DNA from 3 places in the Paenibacillus sp. GP183 genome. Region 3 is predicted to be linked to each of the others. Evidence: riboswitches for the same ligand, from Rfam matches in the RefSeq annotation. Region 3 holds a riboswitch; each other region holds the start of a gene.
The links. A riboswitch is a leader RNA that binds a small molecule or an ion and turns the genes downstream of it on or off. The one in region 3 is predicted to bind cyclic di-AMP.

Region 1 (2,259 bases), on a different contig from region 3:
CCAATAAAGTGTTTAAAATTCCTTCTATAGATCAGGCCATAAAATACGCGCTTAATCATCCTATGCACACTTATTTGTTGCCAACCTATACAGCCTTGCAGCAGGTGAAAAAGTATCTTGTTAGGAGTGTGAAAAAGGAAAATGAAGCTTATCCTTTATAACTTTTTCCCGGATCGGTTAAATTTGTACGGAGATAAAGGAAATGTGCTAGTTCTTAAAAAACGGTGCGAATGGAGAGGCATTGAATTAACAGTTGTGGATATCAAATCGACTGCTTCATTGAACTTTTCGACGGTTGATATTTGCTTCATGGGCGGAGGGAGTGACCGTGAACAGGGTCTGGTTTCCAATGAATTTTTGAAAATAAAACAAGAATTTAAAGAATGTGTTGAGGACGGTGTAAGCTGCCTCGCCATATGTGGAGGTTATCAGCTTCTGGGGAGTTGCTATGTAACTTCCGATGGCTGTAAGTATAAGGGGATGGATATTTGCAGCTTTGAATCCATATCCAACAAAGATCGTCTGGTTGGTAACATGATGATTGAATCAAATGATTTTGGCAAAATAATCGGTTTTGAAAACCATTCCGGCCGAACCTATCACAACTACAAATCGCTAGGAAAAGTCATCAAAGGCTTTGGTAATAACGGTGAGGATGGAACTGAAGGGCTCCACTATAAAAATGTAATCGGAACGTATCTCCATGGTCCTCTTTTGCCTAAAAATCCTTGTCTATCGGATCACATCATTGCAGCCGCAATAGACAGAAAATACGGCAAAAGGGAACTTATTCAATTGGATGATGCTTTGGAGAACGATACCAAACAGAATGCGGAGAAAATTTGTCTCTCCTGAAAGAAACGATATTGTCTGAGCATCGCGAACCTAGGCACTCGTCAAATTGACAAAAGTACAAGTAATGCTAATTTATGTTAAAAAAGTAATATTGTAAATAAATGTGGGTTACATTATCCATTTTAATATGTTAGTCTTATCTAAGCCGAAACTTTCGTTTAGAAAGTGCGGGGGATGATTTATTTATTGAACAGAACACCTGGTGCCGCTCAGCTTTGAGCTGTCAGGATATCGCTGTTCATTTGGGGTGAATATCGGATCGTATCCGAATAGGGACTGTATCCTTTTGTCCGAACCCGACAACTAACCTCGTAGGCAATATACTAAAAGGAGAGATAGTATGAATATTCAACCTCTGAAAAAGACAGTGGTTGGGCTTGCTTTAAGCCTGTCCATTGCCGGATTCGCACTACCCGCTAACGCAGTCCATGCTGCGTCGAATAATACAGTTCAGACCGTTTCCGGAAAGTCATTGGCGTACAGCAAAGTTATGAACATTGTCGCTACAGCTTACTCCGAAGCGCCGCAAGAAAACGGATGGGGCCCTGTTGATTACTTCGGCAATCCCCTTAAAATAGGTACTATTGCCGTAGACCCCAATGTGATTCCACTCGGAACAAAGGTATACATTACCGGTTATACCTTTAATGGCTTCCCAAGAGGGTTAATCGCTACTGCAACCGATGAAGGCAGCGCGATTAAAGGGAACCGGGTCGATATTTTCATCCCGAGTTCCACTGGTCCTGCGAGTGATTTCGGTATCCAAAACGTGAAAGTTTACGTATTGAAATAAAAAGTATAAAAAGCAATAATCCCCACAAACCTTAAAGGCTTGTGGGGATTATTGCTTTGCTAAGTATTTCTGAATGAATAAAATATAAGTCCTTCAAACCGATTTAACCGTACTTGCCATGTTGTAATTCGACTCGAATTGAACGCTGGCGCATAGCGTGTTCTGCTTCAATGTGAAATCAAGCATGATTTCACCATGAGTCCAATTCTTCTTGTATTTCAGAGATTCAATTGCCATTTGGCGAAAAGTTTGGTATTGGGATTCAACGAGCCCTTTTGTATTCGCTTGGAGTTCTCCGCCTTTACATTCTAGCGGCAGATGCCTGATTCTATACTTTCCAATCACATTGTTGCGGATTTGAATAAAAACTGTCCCCGATGCATCATTTAAATTATTTGAATATTCTGGGATGTAGGACTATTATACTGTGACACTTTCACTTTTTCAACATATTTTTACATATTTATGCTTTAACATACTTTTATCGGAAGATTTCTATGAGTCTGAAGTCTGAATTATCGCATTTTTCGAGCCTGATATAGAAACTTTTTCCTATGAATGTTATAATTTTTTCGAGATTATTGTAAATACCCAATAATCTAACATTTCAT
Region 2 (2,259 bases), on a different contig from region 3:
ATCTCCCTGAATCAGGTTAACTCTGTCGCTTACATCATTATCGCCTTTTTCCTGAAATTTTCCAATAGCTCTGTACAACTTGTTGTACTGCTTTATAATAATGGAGAGAAATTCAATGGAAATCTAGGAGGAATCACCCATGCCTGTTAAAAGAATTGAACACGTCGGCGTTATGGTCGCCAATCTTGAGGCTTCCATCCGGTTTTATGAAGAAGTCATTGGTTTAAAGCTGAAAGGGACTTTGCTGCATACGAATGAAGTGATCCGTTTGGCATTTCTAGGATTGGATGTTGAAGGCGAAACCGAGGTTGAATTGATTGAGGGTTACCAAGAAGGGCTGCCGCAGGAAGGGAAGGTTCATCATCTTGCTTTTGCCGTGGATGACATTGAAGCGGAATTTTCCAGAATTCAAGCTCTGGAGCTCAGCGGAATTGATCAGAACATTACAACATTGCCGAATGGAGCCCGATATTTCTTTTTTAATGGACTGGATATGGAACTCATTGAGTTTTTCCAATCGACGCGCAATTAAGCCGGAACTTGTATTTGTTCTTCATACATGGTAAAGTAAGTTTCGTTGCTCATGACGGAAATCGACTTGAGCCATGAGTCAGCTTACTGACGCGGGGTGGAGCAGCCCGGTAGCTCGTCGGGCTCATAACCCGAAGGCCGCAGGTTCAAATCCTGCCCCCGCAACCAATTTTACCAGTGTGGAGCCGTGGTGTAGAGGCCTAACATGCCTGCCTGTCACGCAGGAGACCGCGGGTTCGAATCCCGTCGGCTCCGCCATTATTTTGCATCATGAGGCATTAGCTCAGCCGGTAGAGCACCTGACTTTTAATCAGGGTGTCGTAGGTTCGAATCCTACATGCCTCACCATTTGTTTATTTAATCCATGCGCGTATGGCGGAATTGGCAGACGCACCAGACTTAGGATCTGGCGGGCAACCGTGGGGGTTCAAGTCCCTCTACGCGCATCGTTTGCGGAAGTGGCTCAGTGGTAGAGCATCGCCTTGCCAAGGCGAGGGTCGCGGGTTCGAACCCCGTCTTCCGCTTTTGTGCGCCCTTAGCTCAGCTGGATAGAGCGTTTGACTACGAATCAAAAGGCCGGGAGTTCGAATCTCTCAGGGCGCGCCACATCAATCATAGATGTTTAAAATATATAAAAATCAATTGAACAGGCAAAAGACGAAGGAAAACAAGGGTTTATCGCCCTCACTCTTTCGCCTTTTTTTTCGTTATATCGCATGTTCTCTTCATTTGTAATTTATTTACACCGTAAAAGGGGTTGATCAATCAAACCAAACTATGGTAATCTAGCACAGAGAAAAAATTGCCGAATCCACAAGCAGCAAAGGCTTGGGTACGGGGGATGCTTTATTGGGGTGAATGATCGTAATCCGCTAAGGAGAAGCGAACTAGGGAAATCCTCTTCCCGAACCCGTCAACTAACCTCGGAGGCTCATAGGAGGCAGGTTATTGAAGTCATTTGCTAAACGCATTGTTTTGTCATGCGCATTAGTTTGTGGAAGCTTAGCGGTAGCTGCAGCAGCTCCGACATATGCATCGGCTGCAAGCATCGTGAAAGTACAAATTAATGATGAACTGGTTCAGTTTCCCGACGCACAGCCATTTATCGACAGCAGCAGCAATCTCCAGGTTCCACTTCGTTTTCTATCCGAGAAGTTAGGGTATAAAGTCGATTGGAGCATGGAAGGCGATACGCAAGTTAACGTCAAGTTAACGAGCAATCAGAACTCGATTATGCTGTCGACCGGCGCCAGCCAAGTTATTGTGAATGGCGCGCCAAAGAGTTTGCAGGGCAGTGCGGCATTTGTAGAAGGCCGCGCTTTCGTACCTCTTCGTTTTATCTCCGAGACCTTTGGTTCGGAAATCAAATGGGATGCAAGCAACCAGGTAGCGATCATAAAAGCAGACGGCAAAGATCATAAGTCCGCTTATATCGCTCCACCACCGCCGCCGCCAGCACCACCAATTGTCATTCCAAGCATTACAGATCAGATTGCGCAAATTGCAAATGGTTACATCGGCGTTCCTTATGTTTGGGGTGGAACCACTCCCAAAGGCTTTGATTGTTCAGGTTTTGTTCAATATGTGTTTGCAAGCAAAGGAATTGATCTGCCAAGAACTTCTTCACAAATGTTCAGCAGAGGCACTGCCGTCAAAGAATTAAAAACAGGCGATTTGGTATTCTTCGCAAATGGCAGCATCAGTCACGTCGGTATCTATCTAGGCAAT
Region 3 (2,259 bases):
GCTTCGAGATGTGTACCCCTTAAAATAGACATTGAGAAAACATCACTCAATAGCGATCTGTATAAAGGGGTGCATTTTTATGGAGAGCTGGATTGCATTTGAATTAGTGTTGCCAATTTAAAATGTTAAGGTAGAGGAGCATGTATCACAAATGTTCCTCTTTCGTTTTATCACTATTAGACATTTTATGAACAAATAAGAATAATGCATAGAAAGATCTCATCGTTCCAAAAAAAGAACTCTATAATAATAATAGGTAATAAATAACATAAAAGAGCTGTGATACCAAATGAAAATTGGTTACGCAAGGGTATCAACAATCGATCAGTCATTAGACATGCAACTTGATGCTTTAAATCTGGTGGATGTGAACGTATTTACACGGAGAAAGTGGGGGAGCTTGCTCAACGTCAGCTCCTTTTTTGGTTTATTGAAGTAACGGGCAGTAAAATTGAACTATTAGTTGTGATAGCCAGACGGGGATACATAACCTTGTGGCGGCGGTATGAGACTAATGACATAGAAATTATAAGTAAATATTACTATTGTTTATAAATATGTATTGGGGATATATTGATAAAGTAAGAATGAATCATATTACGCTTAATTCTTTGGATTAAAGAAGCGGGGGAACCAAGTTTTCTGGGGTGAGTACACTTTTTAAGTGTTAGGGTTAACTTTCGACCCGAGTCCGTCAGCTAACTTCGTCAGCGTAGAAAGAAAATGATAGAAACATTAAATGGGACCTTTAAACTTTAGGGCTCTATTCCCTCGCTTCCTTTTTTCGGTCAAGAGAAAGAAGGAGAAATTAGACATGCTTTTTAAGAGCGTAACCAAAGAGGTAAAGAAGCTTTTTCTATTTAAAAGGTCAAACGCTTCTGTACAACGACAAGAAGAGATTCTTCACTTAAAGCGACGGCTGGAGGAGTTCGACATTCAATTTTCGAATTTGGCATATCAGTCATCAGGCGTCGAAACACGGACTTTAATGGAAATAAGCAGAACGGTCGCACAAAACAATGAGTTGCTAAACACACTAAGTTCGGAAAGGGAATTAGCGGTTCAACAATTACTAGCCAATCGCGTTGGCATTTCCCCAAAAATTTTGGAGGAACATCACCAATTTATCGTAACCATGGCTCATATTTTTGGTGGTCCGTATCCTTGCCTTAGAGAGTACGTCAGAAGCAGTATAACATGAGCCTGGTTGAAGGATAAGACTGCTTCTATATATTTTTTCGGTTGTTACTTCTCCATTATGCCCGTCAATAACCAATTTTTTGATCGTATGTTCGCATTGAACTAACGGTACACTGATAGCTTAATAAAAATACGACAATAGGCTACCGCAGATTTTCTCGGTAGCCTGTTGTGGTAACGGGCAGGTTAAATGGACCTGAAAGTTATTAATGAAATCTAAACCAAGCGAACCATCCTTTTTCCTTATCCTTTGCTACAAAAATTTGACCATGAGAGGCATCATATGCTGGCAAAAAATTAGGGAAAAGTATCTCGATAAAGGAAATTTACGAGTCCAACTCATGGTCTAATGAGTCTTGACGCTGCAACTCAAAGATATGCTTGGCATGGTCAACACCATATTGAACAAATTACCTCACTTAAAAAACGCATGGGATGGTAATGGGTTGCCTTGTTAAACCAACGGGAAACGATATCTGAATTGCGGCTGCTCGTCGGCAGCCGTTTGTTTATTCCCTCCGCAAACGGGCAGAATAGTGCAACAAATCATACGTTGTCATTGGAAGGAAATTACTTTTTGGAAGCGAATACAATAACATTAATTACCGAATTTAATCGAAGAATATTTTCCAGATTATATAGAACTAGGAGGAGTTAACTGTGGCAACAATTGAAGTTATTGATATAGTGAAAGACTTCCGGCAGTATCGCAGATTTTCCGGATTATTCGGTGCTTTCTGCAATTTGATTACAAGAGAATATACGATTAATAGAGCAGTTGATAACATTTCTTTCAAGATTGAACAGGGGGAGGCAGTTGGATACCTCGGTCCCAATGGTGCAGGGAAATCTACCATGATTACCAAGAATTATTCGCTATATATTCGCCACAGTAATGCTTTCCCATATCGTAATAGGATTCAGGATATGTTGTTGGCAGTGGAGTTATCTGAAGGACTTTCCATTCGTTATGTTTCTTGTCCCATGTGTACGCATTAGGAATAATTCTTTCTAAAGCTTCCCTCAGTCCTTCGTTTGTAGGGTTATTGACTACTTCAT

Region 1: it holds a riboswitch for cyclic di-AMP, as region 3 does, so the genes downstream of both, BLV33_RS23265 (3D domain-containing protein) here and BLV33_RS27595 (hypothetical protein) in region 3, are expected to answer to the same signal.
Region 2: it holds a riboswitch for cyclic di-AMP, as region 3 does, so the genes downstream of both, BLV33_RS21930 (C40 family peptidase) here and BLV33_RS27595 (hypothetical protein) in region 3, are expected to answer to the same signal.

The regions. Positions count from the first base shown of each region.
Region 1 is NZ_FNSW01000001.1:4,692,620-4,694,878, reverse strand. Features, by position in the region: gene BLV33_RS23275 (Mur ligase family protein) at 1-161, shown strand, start outside; gene BLV33_RS23270 (type 1 glutamine amidotransferase) at 142-855, shown strand; cyclic di-AMP (ydaO/yuaA leader) riboswitch at 989-1,190, shown strand; gene BLV33_RS23265 (3D domain-containing protein) at 1,196-1,648, shown strand.
Region 2 is NZ_FNSW01000001.1:4,446,247-4,448,505, forward strand. Features, by position in the region: gene BLV33_RS21895 (VOC family protein) at 140-532, shown strand; tRNA gene BLV33_RS21900 (tRNA-Met) at 623-699, shown strand; tRNA gene BLV33_RS21905 (tRNA-Asp) at 713-789, shown strand; tRNA gene BLV33_RS21910 (tRNA-Lys) at 804-879, shown strand; tRNA gene BLV33_RS21915 (tRNA-Leu) at 898-977, shown strand; tRNA gene BLV33_RS21920 (tRNA-Gly) at 984-1,055, shown strand; tRNA gene BLV33_RS21925 (tRNA-Arg) at 1,061-1,137, shown strand; cyclic di-AMP (ydaO/yuaA leader) riboswitch at 1,325-1,478, shown strand; gene BLV33_RS21930 (C40 family peptidase) at 1,480-2,259, shown strand, end outside.
Region 3 is NZ_FNSW01000002.1:192,898-195,156, reverse strand. Features, by position in the region: partial or broken gene BLV33_RS30960 (recombinase family protein) at 290-390, shown strand; cyclic di-AMP (ydaO/yuaA leader) riboswitch at 591-727, shown strand; gene BLV33_RS27595 (hypothetical protein) at 815-1,201, shown strand; gene BLV33_RS27585 (ATP-binding cassette domain-containing protein) at 1,861-2,199, shown strand.